DNA from 3 places in the Rhodococcus erythropolis R138 genome. Region 2 is predicted to be linked to each of the others. Evidence: riboswitches for the same ligand, from Rfam matches in the RefSeq annotation. Region 2 holds a riboswitch; each other region holds the start of a gene.
What was found. A riboswitch is a leader RNA that binds a small molecule or an ion and turns the genes downstream of it on or off. The one in region 2 is predicted to bind cobalamin.
Positions count from the first base shown of each region.

Region 1: another riboswitch for cobalamin. It lies ahead of H351_RS28305 (CbtB domain-containing protein); the one in region 2 lies ahead of H351_RS26585 (FecCD family ABC transporter permease).
Region 3: another riboswitch for cobalamin. It lies ahead of metE (5-methyltetrahydropteroyltriglutamate--homocysteine S-methyltransferase); the one in region 2 lies ahead of H351_RS26585 (FecCD family ABC transporter permease).

Region 1 is NZ_CP007255.1:6,168,073-6,174,207, reverse strand. It holds gene H351_RS28320 (hypothetical protein) at 1-1,013, shown strand, start outside; gene H351_RS28315 (flavin-containing monooxygenase) at 1,154-2,989, shown strand; gene H351_RS28310 (CbtA family protein) at 3,049-3,825, opposite strand; gene H351_RS28305 (CbtB domain-containing protein) at 3,816-4,010, opposite strand; cobalamin riboswitch at 4,036-4,174, opposite strand; gene mhuD (mycobilin-forming heme oxygenase MhuD) at 4,263-4,571, opposite strand; gene H351_RS28295 (alpha/beta fold hydrolase) at 4,617-5,354, shown strand; gene H351_RS28290 (HIT family protein) at 5,339-5,764, opposite strand; gene H351_RS28285 (helix-turn-helix transcriptional regulator) at 5,803-6,135, opposite strand, start outside.
Region 2 is NZ_CP007255.1:5,779,252-5,785,386, forward strand. It holds gene H351_RS26565 (aldehyde dehydrogenase) at 1-520, shown strand, start outside; gene H351_RS26570 ((2Fe-2S) ferredoxin domain-containing protein) at 851-1,552, opposite strand; gene H351_RS26575 (ABC transporter substrate-binding protein) at 1,549-2,586, opposite strand; gene H351_RS26580 (ABC transporter ATP-binding protein) at 2,607-3,425, opposite strand; gene H351_RS26585 (FecCD family ABC transporter permease) at 3,422-4,429, opposite strand; cobalamin riboswitch at 4,547-4,682, opposite strand; gene H351_RS26590 (TetR/AcrR family transcriptional regulator) at 4,699-5,211, opposite strand; gene H351_RS26595 (alpha/beta hydrolase) at 5,360-6,135, shown strand, end outside.
Region 3 is NZ_CP007255.1:2,029,706-2,035,840, reverse strand. It holds gene H351_RS09560 (ABC transporter permease) at 1-752, shown strand, start outside; gene H351_RS09555 (sensor histidine kinase) at 753-1,877, shown strand; gene H351_RS09550 (response regulator transcription factor) at 1,874-2,503, shown strand; gene H351_RS09545 (helix-turn-helix domain-containing protein) at 2,724-3,161, shown strand; cobalamin riboswitch at 3,259-3,467, shown strand; gene metE (5-methyltetrahydropteroyltriglutamate--homocysteine S-methyltransferase) at 3,627-5,891, shown strand; gene H351_RS09535 (ABC transporter substrate-binding protein) at 5,951-6,135, opposite strand, start outside.

The DNA of each region.
Region 1 (6,135 bases), 390 kb from region 2:
CCGATCCGACCACCAGTCCCTGGAGTTTCTATCCTCTGCCGTTCAACGCGGCGCTTTTCTGGGCAATCCTTTTTGTTGTGTTCATCGGCTTCAATTGCGAGTTCGCCGGCTTCGATCGACTCCCACAGTCGGCGAAAGGCTTGGCGATCATGGTCGCGACCGCGGCCTTCGCCGTCGTGGTGACGTGGCTCCTGGCAAACGGCTTGGGGAGTTTGTACCCGGATTTCGCGGCCGATCGTGAGGGCGGCCTCGGATATTTCGCGGGTGCGCTGTTCGTGCTCTTCGGCTTCGGGACCTGGGTGATGGTGGTCCTGAACTGGCAGCATTGGCCGTGGACTTCCCTAGGGATGAAGCAGCCGTTGGTGGGTTTGTGTGAGATCGCGTTTGTCGCCGTTCCGACGCTGGCGCTGTACTTCGTGTTCGGTCTGCCGTCCGTGTCGCTGTCCGCCACGGATCCGTTGATGACCGTCGACACCGTACTCGGGTGGTTCTACTGCGTCGTGGTGGTCGTGATCCTGACTGGCCAGACGCTCGACAACTGGCCGTGGCGACTGTTCGGCGGCGGCGGTAAGACGGCGCTCGCAGCCACGATCGGTAACTTCGCCGTCGGAACCGGCTTGTACTTCGTGGCACTTCCGGTCGTGAAGGTGTTGGTGGGAAGCGATGCCGTTGCCGAGTTGGGTGGTGTGGTCCATCAGTTCCCGGCGCAGCTCGGTGTGTGCTGGGCCTTCTGGATGATCTTCTGGGCCAACGCCTTCGGTAACAAGCCCACGGGCTTTGCGGACGGGGTCAACCTGGCGATCCGCGCGCTGCTCACGTTTGCGCTCGCGGTGGTCACATTCTTGTTCTATTACCGCTTTGCGGCAGAGCACATTCTTCACGAGCCGGCAGTTGTCGACGGATTGCACGGCAATGCACTGGGTTTCGTGGACTGGGCCGTGTTGTGGACGCTGTTCTACGTCGTGGGATTTCAGTCGCTGGGACTCGGCAAATTCAAGCCTACTGAGGGGTGAGTCGGTTGCCCGCACATCGGTGCGGGTAACCGGTATCGGGCGGCGGCACCGCGCCCGCTGATTGCAACAGACTGCAACGCTTGTGACCGGGGCCACTTATGGGATGTGCTGTGTGTCACATTCACAAACAAGGAGAAGTGATGACGCAAACCATCGATTCCGCAGTCACCCCCGAGGTGAAGTTGACGGCGGTGACACCTCAGGAACGCGTCGACGCCTGGCTGGCGGATTTCGAGTCGGCCCTCGCGGCTCGTGACATCGAGCGTGTGGCAGGCAAATTTGCACTCGACAGCTTCTGGCGAGACTTGGTGTCGTTCACCTGGAACATCAAGACCGTCGAAGGTCGCGAGCAGATTGCCGACATGCTCTCCGAGCGTCTCGACGACACCGATCCTTCGGGATTCCGGACCACCGAGACACCCGACGAAGCCGACGGCGTCACGTCGGCCTGGATCGAATTCGAGACTGCAACCGGTCGCGCGCACGGGCACCTTCGTTTGAAAGGAGATGAAGGTTGGACCCTGCTGACGTCGTTGCAGGAATTGAAGGGACACGAAGAAGGTAAGGGCACTCGCCGGCCTCGTGGAGCCAAGCACGGAGCAGACCCGAACCGCATCACGTGGGCCGAGCAGAAGGAGATCGAGGATCGCGAACTCGGTTACACCACACAGCCTTACGTCGTGATCGTCGGCGGCGGACAGGGAGGCATCGCCCTCGGTGCCCGGATGCGCCAACTCGGAGTTCCGGCCATCGTGATCGACAGCCACGAGCGGCCGGGTGATCAGTGGCGCGGACGCTACAAGTCCCTGTGCCTGCACGACCCGGTTTGGTACGACCACCTGCCATACATGCCGTTCCCCGACAACTGGCCGGTGTTCGCGCCCAAGGACAAGATCGGCGACTGGCTCGAGATGTACACCAAGGTCATGGAGGTTCCGTACTGGAGTTCCACGACCTGCACCTCTGCGTCGTTCGACGAGAAGACCCAGGAATGGACCGTCGAGGTCAACCGCAACGGCGAGAAGCTGACGTTGCGTCCCAAGCAGTTGGTGATGGCGACGGGTATGTCCGGCAAGGCCAACGTTCCGACGTTCCCCGGGCAGGACAAGTTCCTCGGCGATCAGCACCACTCGAGCAAGCACCCCGGCCCGGATCAGTACGTGGGCAAGAAGGTCGTCGTGATCGGGGCCAATAACTCCTCGCACGACATCTGCGGCGCACTGTGGGAGAACGGCATCGACGTCACGATGGTGCAGCGCAGCTCGACGCACATCGTGAAGTCGGATTCGCTGATGGATTTGGGCTTGGGCGATCTGTACTCGGAGCGAGCACTGGCCGCGGGCATGACGACACACAAGGCAGACCTCACGTTCGGTTCGCTGCCGTACCGGATCATGCACGAGTTTCAGATCCCGGTGTACGACGCAATCCATGAGCGCGACAAGGATTTCTACGATCGCCTCGAGAAGGCGGGCTTCGAGCACGACTGGGGCGACGACGGTTCAGGTCTGTTCATGAAGTACCTACGCCGCGGCTCGGGGTACTACATCGACGTAGGCGCGGCCGAACTGGTCGCGAACGGGGACATCAAGCTCGCGCACGGCAACATTCGTGAGCTGACCGAGAACAGCGTGATCCTCGAAGACGGTACGGAATTGCCTGCCGACGTGGTGGTCTACGCGACCGGCTACGGCTCGATGAACGGCTGGGTGGCGGATCTGATCGGTCAGGACACCGCCGACAAGGTCGGCAAGGTGTGGGGCCTGGGGTCGAACACCACCAAGGATCCGGGACCGTGGGAAGGCGAGCAGCGCAACATGTGGAAGCCGACGCAGCAGGAAGCGCTGTGGTTCCACGGAGGCAATCTGCACCAGTCGCGCCACTACTCGCTGTACTTGGCGTTGCAGTTGAAGGCGCGTTACGAGGGCATCCCGACGCCGGTGTACGGACTGCAGGAAGTGCATCACCTGAGCTGAAATAGAACTGCTGTGCGCCTTTATTAACCGCCCGCGGTTAATAAAGGCGCACAGCAGGTTCAGCGAAGGGCGTACTTCTTTGCTACTTCGGTGTTCTTGGTCGCGCGCTCGGTGAGGAAGGCGAATGCCAACCCGAGTACGAGCCAGAGCGTCGCCTGCGTAGCGAGCGAGGAAAGTCGGAACTCCCACAGCAGAGTTGCCGGGAAGTCCTCGCCCACCTCGTTGATGCCGGGAAGCGAGACGTAACCGATCGTGGCGATCACCAGGAACGCAGCCACCGGAGCAGCGATGCGCACGCTGAGGAACTCGTGCCCGGAAACTGCCTTTGCCGCCGCTGCTGCCGCGGTGACGGACAGTAGCCCGAGAATCACGGCGGCCAGCCACAGCAGTGTGCGCTGGTTGATGGTGTCGGGATCTCCGACGGCCGGCGGATTGGCCGGGTACTTGAAGAAGGGCACGGCCTCGATGGCCAGCCAACCACCGACGGCGATGGTGATCGCCAACAACGGCCCGGACATTCCGGTGAGTCGTCGAGCGTAATTGGCAACGACCGAGAAGATCGCCCCGAGTGCCAGTCCGGCCAGCGCTGTGGCCAGGAACAGCCCGGCGCGCTGCCCGTCGCGGCTCACCAGTGGTTCTTCTTCGTCACCGTGCGAATGCCCAGCGGCTTCGCCGGCAACCTCACCGGTGGCGCTGTTGGCTTCTTCGATCGCAATGGCGGCATTGACGTGCGGTTCACCCAGCACGAATGCAACTCCGCCGGCAAGGATGCCTGCGATCAAACCAGCCAACAAACCACGAATGAGAAGCTTCGTGAAATTGTCGACTAGTGGCACGGCAGGCCCATCAAGTGTCGACCGTCGTGCATCAATTCATGCATGTACATGCCGGTGCGAGAGATAGCGCCCTGGTCGAATCCGACCAGGTAGAGAGCGAGCATCGCGAACAGAACTACTGCAGCGGCGAGGAAAGCAAGACGAGTCGAATCGATCGACGTATCGGGAGAATAGGCGAGAGCCATCGAAGCCTCCTGGGATTTTCGCGTCCCCTAGGTCCATGCGATGGCCGAAGTGTCTGGCTGTCGAAATAGTCGTGCCGAAAAAGGCACTTCACCTCGAATTACAGTGGCGCGACCGCTCCGGGCTTTCACCGGATTCCTGTCGGACCATCGCGTTTACATGCGAACTTTTGCACTACTGCCCGCACCGTGTCAACGCGTGAAGCCGAGATGACCGTCGATTGTGCCCGCCAAGGCGGGCACAATCGTTCGAGATCAGCTCTTTGCGGCGACGTCCAGGACAACTTCGAACTCGAGCAACGACGCACCCGAAGCGACGGGCTTCGCACGCTCGCCGGAATGGGCTTCGCGGGCAGGGCCGTCACGCCAATCGGCGAACGCCTGCTCGGACTCCCACTGCGTCACCACGAAGTAACGGCTCTCACCTGCGGTGGGGCGGAGGAGTTGGAATCCGAGAAAGCCCGGGGAGTTCTCGACTGCATGAGCGCGTGCTGCGAAGCGCTTCTCCAGTTCGGGGCCGGCGCCCTCGGGGACCTCGATTGCATTGATCTTCACGACTGCCATGCAAGCGACATTACCCGCGCACCTTCACCGCGTACCGTGACACTCGTGTTGCATGACGAAGGTGGAACAGGACAACCGATTCTGTTGTTGCACGGCCTCATGGGCAGCTCGAGGACGTGGCGACGCCAGGTGCCGTGGATCCGCGAGTTCGGCCACGTCTACACGTTCGACGCCGCCGGTCACGGCCGGCCCGCGCCGTCAGAGCTGACCACCGAGGCATTCGTCGACGACCTGGCATCTGCCGTTGCGTCCATCGAGGAGCCGATGATCGTGATCGGCCATTCGATGGGGGCTCTGCACGCGTGGTGCTTCGCCGCATCGCATCCCGAAAAGGTTTGTGCACTGGTCCTCGAAGACATGGCTCCGGATTTTCGCGGACGCACCGCCGCGGATTGGGCTCAGATGATCTCGGCGTGGCCGCAGCCGTTTGCTTCCGAGGACGCGATGAAGGAATTCTTCGGGCCCGTCGCCGGCCAGTACTTTCTCGACTCTTTCGACCGCCGCGACGACGGGTGGTACCTGCACGGCGAGGTGTCGACCTTCCGCGACATCTCGGAGGAGTGGGGCACGAGGCATTTCTGGGATCAGTGGAAGGCGATCGACGTGCCGACCTTGCTGATCGAGGGAGAGTTCACCATCACCCCCGAGGGACAGATGCGAGAGATGGCCGAGAGGCCGGGAACTCGGTACGTACGTATTGCCGATGCAGGCCACCTGGTTCACGACGATCAACCGCAGCGCTATCGCGAAGTGGTGACGGAATTCCTTCAGACGGTGAGCTGACTGCGGATCGACGCGCCCACCTGCTCCAGTTCGACGGCTCGCCTGGCCAGGAGTCCGGCAGCGAACTTCGCCTTGTCGCCGCGATGGCGGGGGACGACGTGGAGGTGCGAGTGGAACACGGTTTGGCCCGCGGCACGCCCGTCGTTGACCAGAAAGTTGACTCCGTCAGCGGCGATGTCGCAGCGGCGTAGAGCTCCGGCGATGAGCGTGCCGACGCGGAACATCTCTGCGCCCTCGTGGCTTTCGAGAGCATCGAGGTTTTCTGCATGACGCTTGGGGACCACCAGGGTGTGCCCGCGACTCACCGGTCGGGCGTCGAGAAATGCAAGAGTCGTCTCGCTCTCGTGGACGAGAATCGCCGGCTCGGTCAGCGCGACGATCTTGCAGAAGACACAGGTATCGGTGCTCATGCCTACAGAATGTAGTCCGAATCAGATCCGACCCGGGACTACAGCAGGCGCAGCTGACGTGCCTTCGTGATCGCTTCGTTTCGATTGTGTGCGTCGAGCTTCTTGTAGAGAGTGCGCAGTTGAGTCTTGACGGTGTTGACGGACACGTACAGTTTGTCGGCCATCGCGGCCGACCCCATGCCGAGCGCCAGGAGTGAGAGGACCTTCTGTTCGCGTTCGGTCAGCTCCACGATACGTACGGATCCCGGAAATGATTCCGCAGGAGCACTTTTCGAGAACTCGGCGAGTGCACGCGATTTTGTTACTGCCATCGATTCGAGTTTCTCGACGTCCGCCGATCCGATGGTCGCGAACGGACGCAGAAGTCCGGT
Region 2 (6,135 bases):
CATGACCGTCGGCGATCCGTCCGATCCCGCAGCACAACTCGGCCCGCTGATCTCCGAGAAGCAGCGCGAGCGCGTCGAGGGCTATATCGCCAAGGGCAAGGAAGAAGGCGCGCGCGTCGTACTCGGTGGTGGACGTCCCGCCGGCCTGGACAAGGGCTGGTACGTCGAGCCGACGATCTTCGCCGACGTGGACAACTCGATGACCATCGCACGCGAGGAAATCTTCGGACCCGTCCTCTCGGTGATCCCGTACGACTCCGAGGACGAGGCCATCAAGATCGCCAACGATTCGGATTACGGCCTCGCCGGATCGGTGTGGACCACCGACATCGATCACGGACTCGAAGTTGCCGCGCAGATCCGCACTGGTACCTACGCGATCAACTGGTACGCCTTCGATCCCGGATCACCGTTCGGTGGTTACAAGAACTCCGGTATCGGACGCGAGAACGGACCTGAGGGCCTCGAAGCCTTCTGCGAGACCAAGTCCGTACTCATGCCGCCCGGCTACGTGGGCTGACCCACCCGGGAGTTGGCACCCTTTGCTGACAGTTGGCACCCGTTCCGACCTGCCGGAACGGGTGCCAGCCCCATGAAATGGGTGCCAACTCCCAGCGAATCCACAGATCCACCCGGTACCGTCGAAAACGAATCAGTCATCTCACAAAGGACATTCATATGCTCACCAACGCCATCAACGCTTTCCTCGCACTCTGGGGCAGCGCCTCCGTCGGCAGCAGTGGATACCAGATCCCGCCGGGAACCCTTCCCTTCGGCTCCTGAGACAGGACAACAGAACCCGCTGAGCGCACTTCGCGCTCAGCGGGTTCTCTGTTTCGCCGACCTGTATCTACCGGTCCAGAACGTGATCCACCAATTGATTCTCCTGACCTGCGACCAATGCTTCAGCGTCACCGGCGTCCACATGACCGAACCAGGTGCCACCGGGGTTCGCGATCACCAACGGGCCCAGGTTGCACGGGCTCAGACAACCGGTTCCCGTCACCTTTGCCGAAGTGCCTTTGGCCGCCGCACTCATGGCCCGGTGGAGAGGCCCTGCTCCGTACGCCATGCAGCGGGGCCCCTTGCACACCAACAGATGTGTATCGTGCTGCTCGATCACCGACCAAGCCGGACTGCGATACGACGCCGGACTGGCAGTGATCGGCTTTCCGGCCGCGCCGAGTTCATCGATCACCTGCGCGGCCACGGCAGCTTCGAGCGTTTCCGATTCGTGGAGCGAGACTTCCAGTTCGGCACCGATCCGGGTTTCGCGCCAGTTCGCAACCGCCTTGCTGGTCCACGTGAGCAGGTACCGATCCCTCGGCACCGCAACTGGAATCAACACGACCTTGCCCACGTCATCGGTATGCGCTCGATCGAGTTCCTCGTGAAGGCTCGGCGACGCGACATCGAGGTACGCAATACGAACGTCGGCGTCGGTGCCGGCCCGAACAGCGTCGAACATCCGTCGCGCGGCCGACTCGTCGAGGCCGCTGACGGTCGGCCGCAGTACGACGATCACCCGATTCGAACCACTGTCGACACTCATGCCGACGGCGCGGTTGTCCAGTCGATCCCGCTCGACGGAGCAAGTCCGAACTCTTCGATCTTCGCGCGCAGCTCTTCCGCGCCGTAGACGTTGGGGAATCCGCTGGTGAACATCGCGAGCGGGAGTACGACGAAGCGGTTCTGCTTGACGGCGTCGAGATCGCGTAGGCCTTCTCGGCTCTTGATCGCGTCGATCTTGCCCTGTACTTCGTCAGCGCTCTTCTTGTAATCCATGATCACGATGACGTCGGGTTCTGACTTCGCGACGGTCTCCCAGCTCGCTTTGAACCAGGTGTTGTCGACGTCGGCGAACACGTTGGTTCCCCCGGCGACGTCGATGATTCCGTTGGGGGCTCCGTTGCCTCCGCTGGTGTACAGATCTTCTTCACCGCTGTCGTAGATCAAGACCTTCGGCTTGTCGCCGGCATCTGGCGCGGACTCCAGACGTGCCAAACGTGAATCCAATTCGGTCAGTGCCTCGGCGGCAGTGTCCTCGGTTCCGAACAGCTTTCCGTAATTGGTCACGTCCGCACGAAGGGCATCCCACGGACCCATCGTGCCGAGCGCGGAATCCACTGCGGCACTCTGCCGACAACTATCGGAGATCCCATATGCATCGATGTCGTTGCTCTGCAGCGATTCCGGCGTCACACCGGAGGCTCCCTTGAACAAGCCACTGTAGGAGCCGACCACCAGGTCCGCCTGCTTACCCAGAATCGTCTCCATCGTGATCGTTCCGTCCAGGTGTGGGACGTCCGCAATTCCAGGGCCGAACATCGACTCCATGACCGCGTCGTTGTTCGTGTTCAACACGACGGCCGCGAGACGATCCAAACCGCCGACTCGGAGAATGGTGCCGATATTGGCCGCATTGCTTGTCGCAACGACGTTCTCGATCGGAAGCTGGAAAGTGCTTTCGGTCCCGCAGTTCTCCAATGTCACCGAAGTCTTGTCTGCAGCTTCGTCCACCGGTGCAGTTGCCGAGCAGCCGGCAACTGTCAACAACGCTGTCGCGGCTACAACCGCACCGAACAACGCTCGAGTCTTGACATGTATCAAAGTGCACTCTCCGAAAATGATTGTTGTAGTTGAGAATTTCGTGATTCGAATACGAGGTGTGAACGGCCTGTCGCGGGGTTCACGAGCTCGAAAGTCTCGACGCCGAAGACAGTTGCCACCACCGAGGTGGTGAGTACGTCGGATGGATGTCCGAACGCCCTGGCCACTCCATCCGCGAGCACGAGCACCCGATCGCACACTGCCGCAGCCAAATCGAGGTCGTGCAGTGCCATGATCACCGTCCGGTCCAACGACCGGACCAGATCGAGCAGTTCGAGTTGATGCCGGATGTCGAGATGATTGGTCGGCTCGTCGAGGATGAGCACGCCGGCGTCCTGCGCGAGACCTCGGGCGAGAAATACCCGCCGACGCTCGCCGCCGGAAAGCGTGTCCATCGAAGAGAGCCTGTGCTCGATCATTCCGACCTCGCCCAGAGCACGATCAACGACGGCATTCTCGTGCTTTCCGCCGACACTCCAGGGCTTTGTATGTGGCGTGCGCCCCAGAGTCACGTACTCGTGAACCAACAAATCGGCGGGACTCTGCTCTTCCTGCGCCACAAAAGAAATGGCTTTGGCCCGCGAACGCGCGGACATCGCGTGCACGGACTCGCCGCCGACGCGTACGTCACCGTCGGCGATCGGTCCGAGACCGGCAAGCGCACGCAACAAAGTCGACTTGCCCGATCCGTTCGGACCGACGACGCCTACTACTGCACCGGCGTCCGCCGCGATGTCGACGCCCTTGACGACGGTTCGGCGGTCGATGCGGACAACGACTCCGGACGCGGTCACCGCCAGGGCGCGGGCGCTCACGAACTGCCACCGAATCGGTAGCGCCGACGGCCGAGAAGCAGGAGAAACAGCGGGGCACCGATCACCCCGGTCACCACGCTCAGCGGGATCTCGGTCGGCCGCAACGAGGTCCGCGCCACGACGTCGACCCACACCAGGAACGACGCGCCGATCAGCGCTGCCGCCGGCAACACCACTCGATGTCTGGCTCCGACAAGCATGCGTGTGACGTGCGGTATGACCAAGCCTACGAAGGCAATCGCGCCGGACACTGCAACCATCGTGCCGACCAACGCTGCCAGCACGCCGAACAGCACGTTTCGCAGGGTTCGGATGGGAATACCGAGCGAAGCCGCGACGTTCGGTCCGGCCGCCAGCGCATCCAGCCAACCGTGCAGGGCGAACACCGCTGCCGTCAGCAGGAACACTACGATGACCGGCGCCCACAACTTGTCCCAGGATGCCCCGGCCAAACTTCCCAGGAGCCAGAACAATACGGACTGCGCGGCCTGGGAATCATTGGTACGCAGCACCAGAAAACTCGCGATCGCCGACAGGGCGGATGCGGTAACGGTGCCGGTCAGAACCAATCGCAGTGGAGTGATACCGCCTTGCAGCGTCGCGATGGTGAAGACGAGAATCGCAGCTCCCAACGCCCCGATCATCGCGCCGAAACTGAGCGCCCACACTCCCGCGCCGGCGAACAGTCCGGTGGTGATGACGGCGGTGGCACCGACACTCGCGCCGGACGACACTCCCAGCAGGTGGGGATCGGCAAGAGCGTTACGGACGAGGGTTTGCACCACCGCGCCGGCGACGGCAAGACCAGCGCCGACGGCCAGACCGAGCAGTACCCGCGGTGCTCTGATCCCCCACACGATCGCAAGTTCGGAACGCGTGACGGGTGGGCCTCCGAAGCGCGAGTGCACCACGTCCACCACAGTGGACACGGGGAGCATCTCGGATCCGAATGCCAACGCGCACACAGCAGAGAGCACGGTGACGACCAGCAGAGCGGGCAGCACGATACCCGGACTGAGCCGTCCTCGAGGCGCACCAGCCTTCGGCGAAGGCAGGTGGGTAGGTGGAGACAGAGCTCCGCCAACAGCATTCATGGTGTGACCGATCCATCCTCGTGGCATGACACAACGTCAACGAGGGTGGTATCTGGCTACGGTCGACGCAGGGACGACCTCACAGTGGCGGGACCGCGCCGGAATTGCACCGACTTCCCATTACCTCGATGATGACGTCAGAACCATAACGGACCGCAGTCACCATTCGATACACCGGATCAGGATTCCGACGCGATCATCGATCTCGCCTGCCGCACGACGGCTTCCGTTCGCACTCGAAGGTCTTCGGGTGAATCCGATTCCAGCACAACCCGATGCACCTGGCTGTCCACGGCAGTCACAGTCAGCCGCGACGTCAACAACGCATCGTCCGCACTGAAACCGCGGCTCTGCAAGTACTCCGAAAAACCCAGTACCAGTTGCCGATTCATTCCTTCGACCTGCGCGATGAGCTCACGCGTACGCGGAACCTGATCGTAGAGCAGGTGAAAGAACTCTCGCGGCTTACTGTTCACTTCGACCGCGCACTCCACCAACATCCGGACGGCCTCGTCCGGGGTGAGCTCACGCTCGACGATGTCGGCAAGGCAGAGCGCAAAACTCTCCCGCGCAGCACTCACGTGACGGTTCGCCAACTCCGCGAGGATCTCGTACTTGTCGCCGAAATACTGGTAGAGCGAGCCCACCGACACCCCTGCCTCGTCAGCGATCCGGTTGGTGGTCGCTGCCATGCCCTCCGACGCGAAAACGCGAGTAGCTGCCTCCAGGATCGCGTCGTAGGTAGCCCTCGAGCGCTGCTGGGAGGGCCTTTTCCGCCGAGTCGACACGGTCCTCCGATGCGAGTTGTCAGCCGCGACGCCGATACCGAGAATTGTGTAGGTGACCAGCGCCGATTACTCGAAGTTTATGCCCGACCGGTACACCGACCACATGCCGGCGCCGACCCCGACGTGGTGGGAGTGGAACGGCAACACCGTCCACGTCGCACGGGCAGTGGTTCCAGACGCGCCGGTTCGTGTTCTCGGCATCCACGGCGCCGGCGGCTACTCGGGCGCATTGTGGCCGTTCGCCGGGATCGGCGTGAAACTCGGAGCCGAAGTCCTCTTCCCTGATCTTCCGCTGTACGGCGACACCGTCGTAGCCGATCCCGCCGGCGTCCGGTACGAGCAGTGGGTCGATCTCCTCTGCGATCTCGTCCGGGCCGAGAAGGCAGCCGACGATCGGCCGCTGGTGTTGTTGGGCGCCAGCATCGGCGGTCTGCTGGCCTACGAGGTAGCCGCGCGGACCGGTCTGGCCGACGCCGTCGTCGCTACCTGCCTGCTCGATCCCTCGAATCCGTCGGCCAGAGCTGCCGCGGCGCGGTTCGGCCCGATGGGTGTCTACGGCGCTCCCCTGATGCGCCGCACCGAACGACTGGTGGGCCGTATCCGCGTGCCCATCCGTTGGGTCGCCGACGTCGCGAACATGAGCAGCAACCGTGAACTCGCGACGCTGTGCGCAACCGATCCGCGCGGTGGCGGTGTTCGGGTGCCACTCGGATTCCTCAGCAGCTACTTCTCGTTCGAGCACACCGCACCCGAAGCATTTCGGACGACGCCCGTTCTGCTCACCCACCCGGCCGCCGACCGATGGACGCCACCCGAACTGAGCTTGCA
Region 3 (6,135 bases), 2.5 Mb from region 2:
CCGTCGTACCTCTCGGCGGATTCAACACGACGCTACTGCGACTGGAATTTCGTCGCCTGACCCGCAATCGGCGCACGATGATCTTCACGCTCGTCATGCCGGTTGTCTTCTTCCTCGTCTTCGGTCTCGGTCAAGGCGACGACGACCACGGGATCGGGCACGGCAATGTCGCCGCGTACATCATGATCAGCATGGCTCTCTACGGCGCGATGCTGGCCACCACCAGCGGCGGAGCGATGGTCTCGATCGAACGAGCGTCCGGATGGAGCCGACAACTTCGGCTGACTCCCCTGACCCCGGTCGCCTACATCGCCGTCAAACTGATCATGGCGATGCTGCTCGGTCTCGTCTCGATCCTTGTCGTCTACGTCGTCGGCGCGTTCACCTCGGCGCAGATGGACGGATCACTCTGGTTCACAACGGCATTGATCGCCTGGTTGGGATCGTCGATCTTCGCGGCCTTCGGCCTGTTCATGGGGTATCTACTCCCCAGTGAGAACGTCATGCAGTTGCTCGGACCGGGACTGGCTCTGCTCGCCTTCGGCGGCGGACTCTTCGTGCCGCTCACCGACGGTTCCGTATGGGCGACCATCGCACAGTTCACCCCGATGTTCGGCATCAACGCCCTCGCCCACGCACCGTTGACGGGCAATAGCATTCACTGGACCTGGATCGTCAATATCCTGGTGTGGTTCGCCATCTTCGCCGGCGGAGCGATCTGGCGGTTCCAACGAGATACGGAGCGTGTGTAGTTGTCGCAAACGACTGACCGAGAAGATTCCGTCGCGCTCCCGCGGCGGAATCGTTTCGGCGTTCTCTTCGCGGCGGTCTGGATGGTATTTCTCGGCGGGCCGCTGATCGAGGGATGGAATCTGCGCGACGAACTGCGCGGCTGGACAGGGATTCTCGCGACGGTCGCCTTCGGTTCGCTCTATCTCTACACGTTCGCCACAACGCAGCAGCGGCGTCGAATGACAATGACTCGGCCGACGATTCGCGAAGCTGCACTGGCTTTGGCCGCCTTGACCGCGTTGGCCGCCGTGATGATCGTCAGCGTCGGGCCGACTGGTTTGGCAGCCGCACCGTATCTCGCGGTGACAGCGGTGACGCTGCTGCCGACCGTCGCGGGCGGCATTCTCGCCTTGGTGTTCGCGGCCTCCGTGGAGATAGTCAGCCTCTCGTCCGGGTGGGGGAACTACTCCGGACTCTCGCTCGGAGTCTGCGCGGCCGCATTCGCGACCTGGGGCATCATGTCCCTGATCAGCCGCAACTTCGCCATGCTCCATGAACGCGAAGAGCAGGAGCAGCGGGCAATCATGGAGGAGCGCACGAGGATGGCGCGCGATCTGCACGACATCCTCGGGCACTCGCTGACCGTCATCACGATCAAAGCCGAACTGGCCAATCGCCTACTCGATGTCGATATCGAACGTGCGCGCAACGAACTCGACGACCTCGAAAGACTTTCGCGTGACGCGTTGGCAGACGTGCGCTCGGCCGTCGAAGGATTTCGTGGGATTTCTCTTCCCGTCGAGATAGCCCGAGCACGAGAGGCATTGCGTGCGGCTGGTATCGAGGACGAGGTGCCGAGCAGTACCGACATGGTTCCCACGCGTCTTCGCGAACTCTTTGCATGGACGATCCGTGAGGGCGTCACCAACGTCGTTCGACACAGCGGTGCGACCCACTGCCGGATCACGGTCGACGAAAATAGTGCGTCGGTCGTCGACGACGGGCAAGGGGCCGGGTCGACGTCTTCCGGCAACGGTCTGATCGGATTGCGCGAGCGCGCCGGAGCGTCGGGCGCACGAGTGATCATCACTCATCCCCAGCCGCAGGGGTTTGCACTTCAGGTAGTCGAACAGGAGACAGAGTGAACAGCCAGGGCGATCGAGCAACCATACGGCTGCTCTTGGCGGACGACCAGGCGCTCGTGCGAGGAGCGTTGGCCGCACTACTCGATCTGGAATCCGACCTCTCCGTGGTGGCCGAGGTCGGTCGCGGCGACGAGGTTGTGGCCGCCGTTCTCGAACACCACCCGGATGTCGCGCTTCTGGACGTCGAGATGCCCGGCATGGACGGAATCGCCGCGACGGCGGCCCTTCGCGAGGCAGCACCCGACACCCGAGTCCTGATCGTCACCACGTTCGGACGTCCCGGATTTCTTCGCAAAGCCCTGCACGCCGGGGCCGGCGGGTTCGTCGTCAAGGACACACCCGCCAGGCAGTTGGCCGACGCAGTCAGGCGTGTCCACGCCGGACTGCGCGTCGTCGATCCCACCCTTGCGGCCGACAGCCTCGTCAGCGGCGAGTCGCCTCTGACGGAGCGTGAGACCCAAGTACTGCGCGCCGCTCATGACGGCGCACCCGTGGCAGCCATCGCAGGGGCGCTCTTCTTGTCCGCAGGGACGGTTCGAAATCATCTGTCATCCGCAATGGGTAAGACGGGTGCGTCGACGCGCGCGGAAGCCGTCAGAATCGCCGAGTCGAACGGCTGGCTCTGATCCGCGTGGCCGGAATCCACTTCCCCGGCAAATAGTTCGCGGTTCGATTCTTGACGGCGATTTGTCCAAATCACTCAAAGTAGGGACCTTCTACCCTAGGGATTTTCCCTGCAAACGACCCCCTTCGCGAGAATCCAAAACAGCTAATCGTTCGATAACTGGCTATGATGCAGTTAATTGAATCGACGGAGCCTGTGCGTAACGGGGGAAGGGACGTCTCATGTCGAACCAGTTCAACGATCGCTTGAACTCGCTGTTCGAGACTGCCGACTTTCACGTCACCAACGCGATGGTCGTTCGCGGCATGACCGAGTTCGGCTGCCGCATCTCGACGCCGTACCTGTCCCAACTGCGCACCGGCGTCCGAACCAACCCGTCACCCGAAGTGGTTGCCGCCCTCGCCCACTTCTTCAACGTCCATCCGGACTACTTCTACGCCCCGTCCGATCAAACTCCGCCCGCGATCTCGGGCGGCGAGGCGGACCTCTCTCTCCTCGAACAGCTGCACAACGTGCGCCTGCGAAACCTCACCTCTCGCGTCGTCGATCTATCGCCGTCTTCGCAGGATCTGCTTGTCGAAATGGCGGAGAATCTACGTTCCTCCGAGAATCTTCCGCGCGTACCACCGGACTCGAATTCCTACATGTCACGCGCGTAGCGCCCTTCGCCGACTCTCCTTGACTGCTCAGGGAGGGTTGGCCTTATGCTGGTCGATGCAGCTGGTTCGCCCGGCGCGGTCATGAGGAGCCCCGAAGACCGTTCCCGGCGTCGAAGCCCCGTCAGCGCAAGCTGTCGGAGTGAGAGGGAACCCGGTGAAAATCCGGGACTGTCCCGCAGCGGTAAGCAGGAACGACCGCCGTTTATGTGCACTGGGCATCCGCCTGGGAAGCGACGGCCAGTAGGTTCGATCCAACTCGATCGAGTGCCCGCGAGTCCGAAGACCTGCCGACTGTGTCGGGCACGCCGTGCCCGACGGTCCACCGCCTCGTGGAATGGGCGTGTAGATCTCCATCGGACCTCGTGTGCGGTGCGGGCAGTACTGTCCGCCGAAACTCGAGGTCTCGTGAGGTGTACCCGTCTGCCGGCAGTGGCCATCAATGCATTGGCAATCTGGAGAAACTCCGTGACAACAACATTCACTTCGACCGTGCTGGGCTCACCGCGCATCGGTCCTCATCGAGAACTCAAGCGGGCAACCGAAAGCTACTGGGCAGGGCGCATCGACGCCGACGCCCTGCAGGCTGGCGCCCGTGACCTCCGTCGGCAGGGCTTGGCCGACCTCCGTGACCTGGGCCTCGACTCCATCCCGGTCAATACCTTCTCCTTCTACGACCAGATGCTCGACACCGCAGTTCTTCTCGGCGCGCTGCCCGACCGCGTCGCGTCGGTCGCCGATCCGTTGGACCGCTACTTTGCCGCTGCCCGTGGGACGGACACCATCGCGCCACTCGAAATGACGAAGTGGTTCGACACCAACTACCACTACCTGGTGCCGGAGATTTCACCGTCCACCACGTTCGCACTCGACCCGTCCAAGGTCTTGTCCGAACTGGCAGAAGCACTTTCCGACGGCATTGCAGCCCGCCCGGTCGTCATCGGACCGGTCACCTTCCTGCTGCTCTCGAAGGCTGTCGGCACAGACGAGCCGCTGCTCTCGCGGCTCGACGAACTACTCCCCCTCTACGCGGATCTACTCGGTCGGCTCGCGAAGGCCGGTGCGAGCTGGATTCAGCTCGACGAACCCGCCCTCGTGGGCGATCGCACCGACGAGGAAATCGAAGCGGCACGCGCTGCGTACGAACAGCTTTCAGCGCTGCCTAAGCGGCCGTCGATCCTGTTGGCGTCGTACTTCGGTTCGCTGCGTGACGCGTTGCCCGCGCTTGCGTCCACCGGCGTCGAAGGATTTGCCGTCGACCTGGTGGCCGGTCAGGATTCGATCGGCTCCGTACCTGAACTCGCCCGCAAACTAATCGTCGCCGGAGTGGTCGACGGACGAAACATCTGGCGGTCCGATCTGGACTCGGCACTGAGCACTTTGGGTGCCTTGTTCGGCAGCGTGGACACGCTTGCCGTCTCCACGTCGTGCTCCCTGCTGCACGTTCCGTACACACTCGACGCTGAGTCCGATGTCGACAAGGCCCTGCGCTCGTGGCTCGCGTTCGGCACCGAGAAGGTCAAGGAAGTAGTAACTCTCGCAACCGCTCTCACACAGGGCCGAGAGTCGGTGGAGGACGAGTTCGCTCTGGCACGAGCGGCCGCGTCGACCCGCAAGGACGATCGCAGACTCAATGATGCGAGTGTTCGAGGCCGTCTGGACGCGGTGCTGAACTCGGCGACCGGTCGCGCGCCCGCCGCCGAACGTCGCGCTGCCCAGGACGAGCTGCTTTCTCTGCCGCCGCTGCCCACGACGACCATCGGTTCGTACCCGCAAACCTCGAAGATCCGCATCGCTCGCGCAGCGCTGCGCAAGGGCGAGATCGACGAAGCCGAGTACGTCAACCGTATGCGCGCCGAAATTGCCGAAGTTGTTGCGCTCCAGGAAAAGCTGGACCTGGACGTGCTTGTGCACGGTGAGCCGGAACGCAACGACATGGTCCAGTACTTCGCGGAGCAGTTGGACGGATTCTTCGCCACCGCCAACGGTTGGGTCCAGTCGTACGGCACCCGCTGCGTGCGTCCGCCGATTCTGTACGGCGACGTCTCGCGCGCGAAGCAGATGACCGTCGACTGGATCACGTACGCACAGTCCCTGACCGACAAGCCGGTCAAGGGCATGCTCACCGGACCCGTCACCATTCTGGCCTGGTCGTTCGTCCGCGACGACCAACCCCTCGCCGACTCGGCAAATCAAGTCGCACTGGCCATTCGAGACGAGACCGTCGATCTGCAGGCCGCCGGAATCGGAATCATCCAGGTCGACGAACCGGCTCTGCGAGAACTACTCCCACTGCGTGCCGAGGATCAGCGCGCCTACCTGGACTGGTCGGTCGGCGCCTTCCGGTTGGCCACCTCGGGCGTCGCGGATTCCACCGCGATCCACACGCACCTGTGCTACTCCGAGTTCGGAGCGGTGATCGGCGCCATCGCCGGCCTCGACGCGGACGTCACGTCCATCGAGGCGGCACGCTCACACATGGAGGTCCTCGACGATCTCAGTTCGGTCGGGTTCGATCTCGGCGTCGGCCCCGGTGTTTACGACATCCACTCGCCGCGGGTGCCGAGCGTCGACGAAATTGCCGAATCACTGCGTGAGGCACTCAAAGCTGTTCCGGTCGAGCGGTTGTGGGTCAATCCGGACTGCGGATTGAAGACACGGGGGCCGATCGAGGTCGAAGCGTCGCTTCGTAACCTCGTCGAAGCCGCGAAGGTGGTACGAGCGGAGCTTTAGGGGCGAAGCCCCGGTGCGCCTTTTTGGTGGTGGGCACTACCAAAAAGGCGCACGGGGGGTCAGCTCAACCACGTGTTGCCGAAGAGCAGAATCCCGTCCGCACTCGGCATCACTCCGTGCACGTTCTCGCGCCACGGGATGAAAACCTTGCCGGAGTTGACCACGGCCATCGGCGCCGTCTCGTTGACCACGGTCTGAATATCGTCGATGACGGCTCGCCGCTCATCCTCGCCCGACGCTGTTT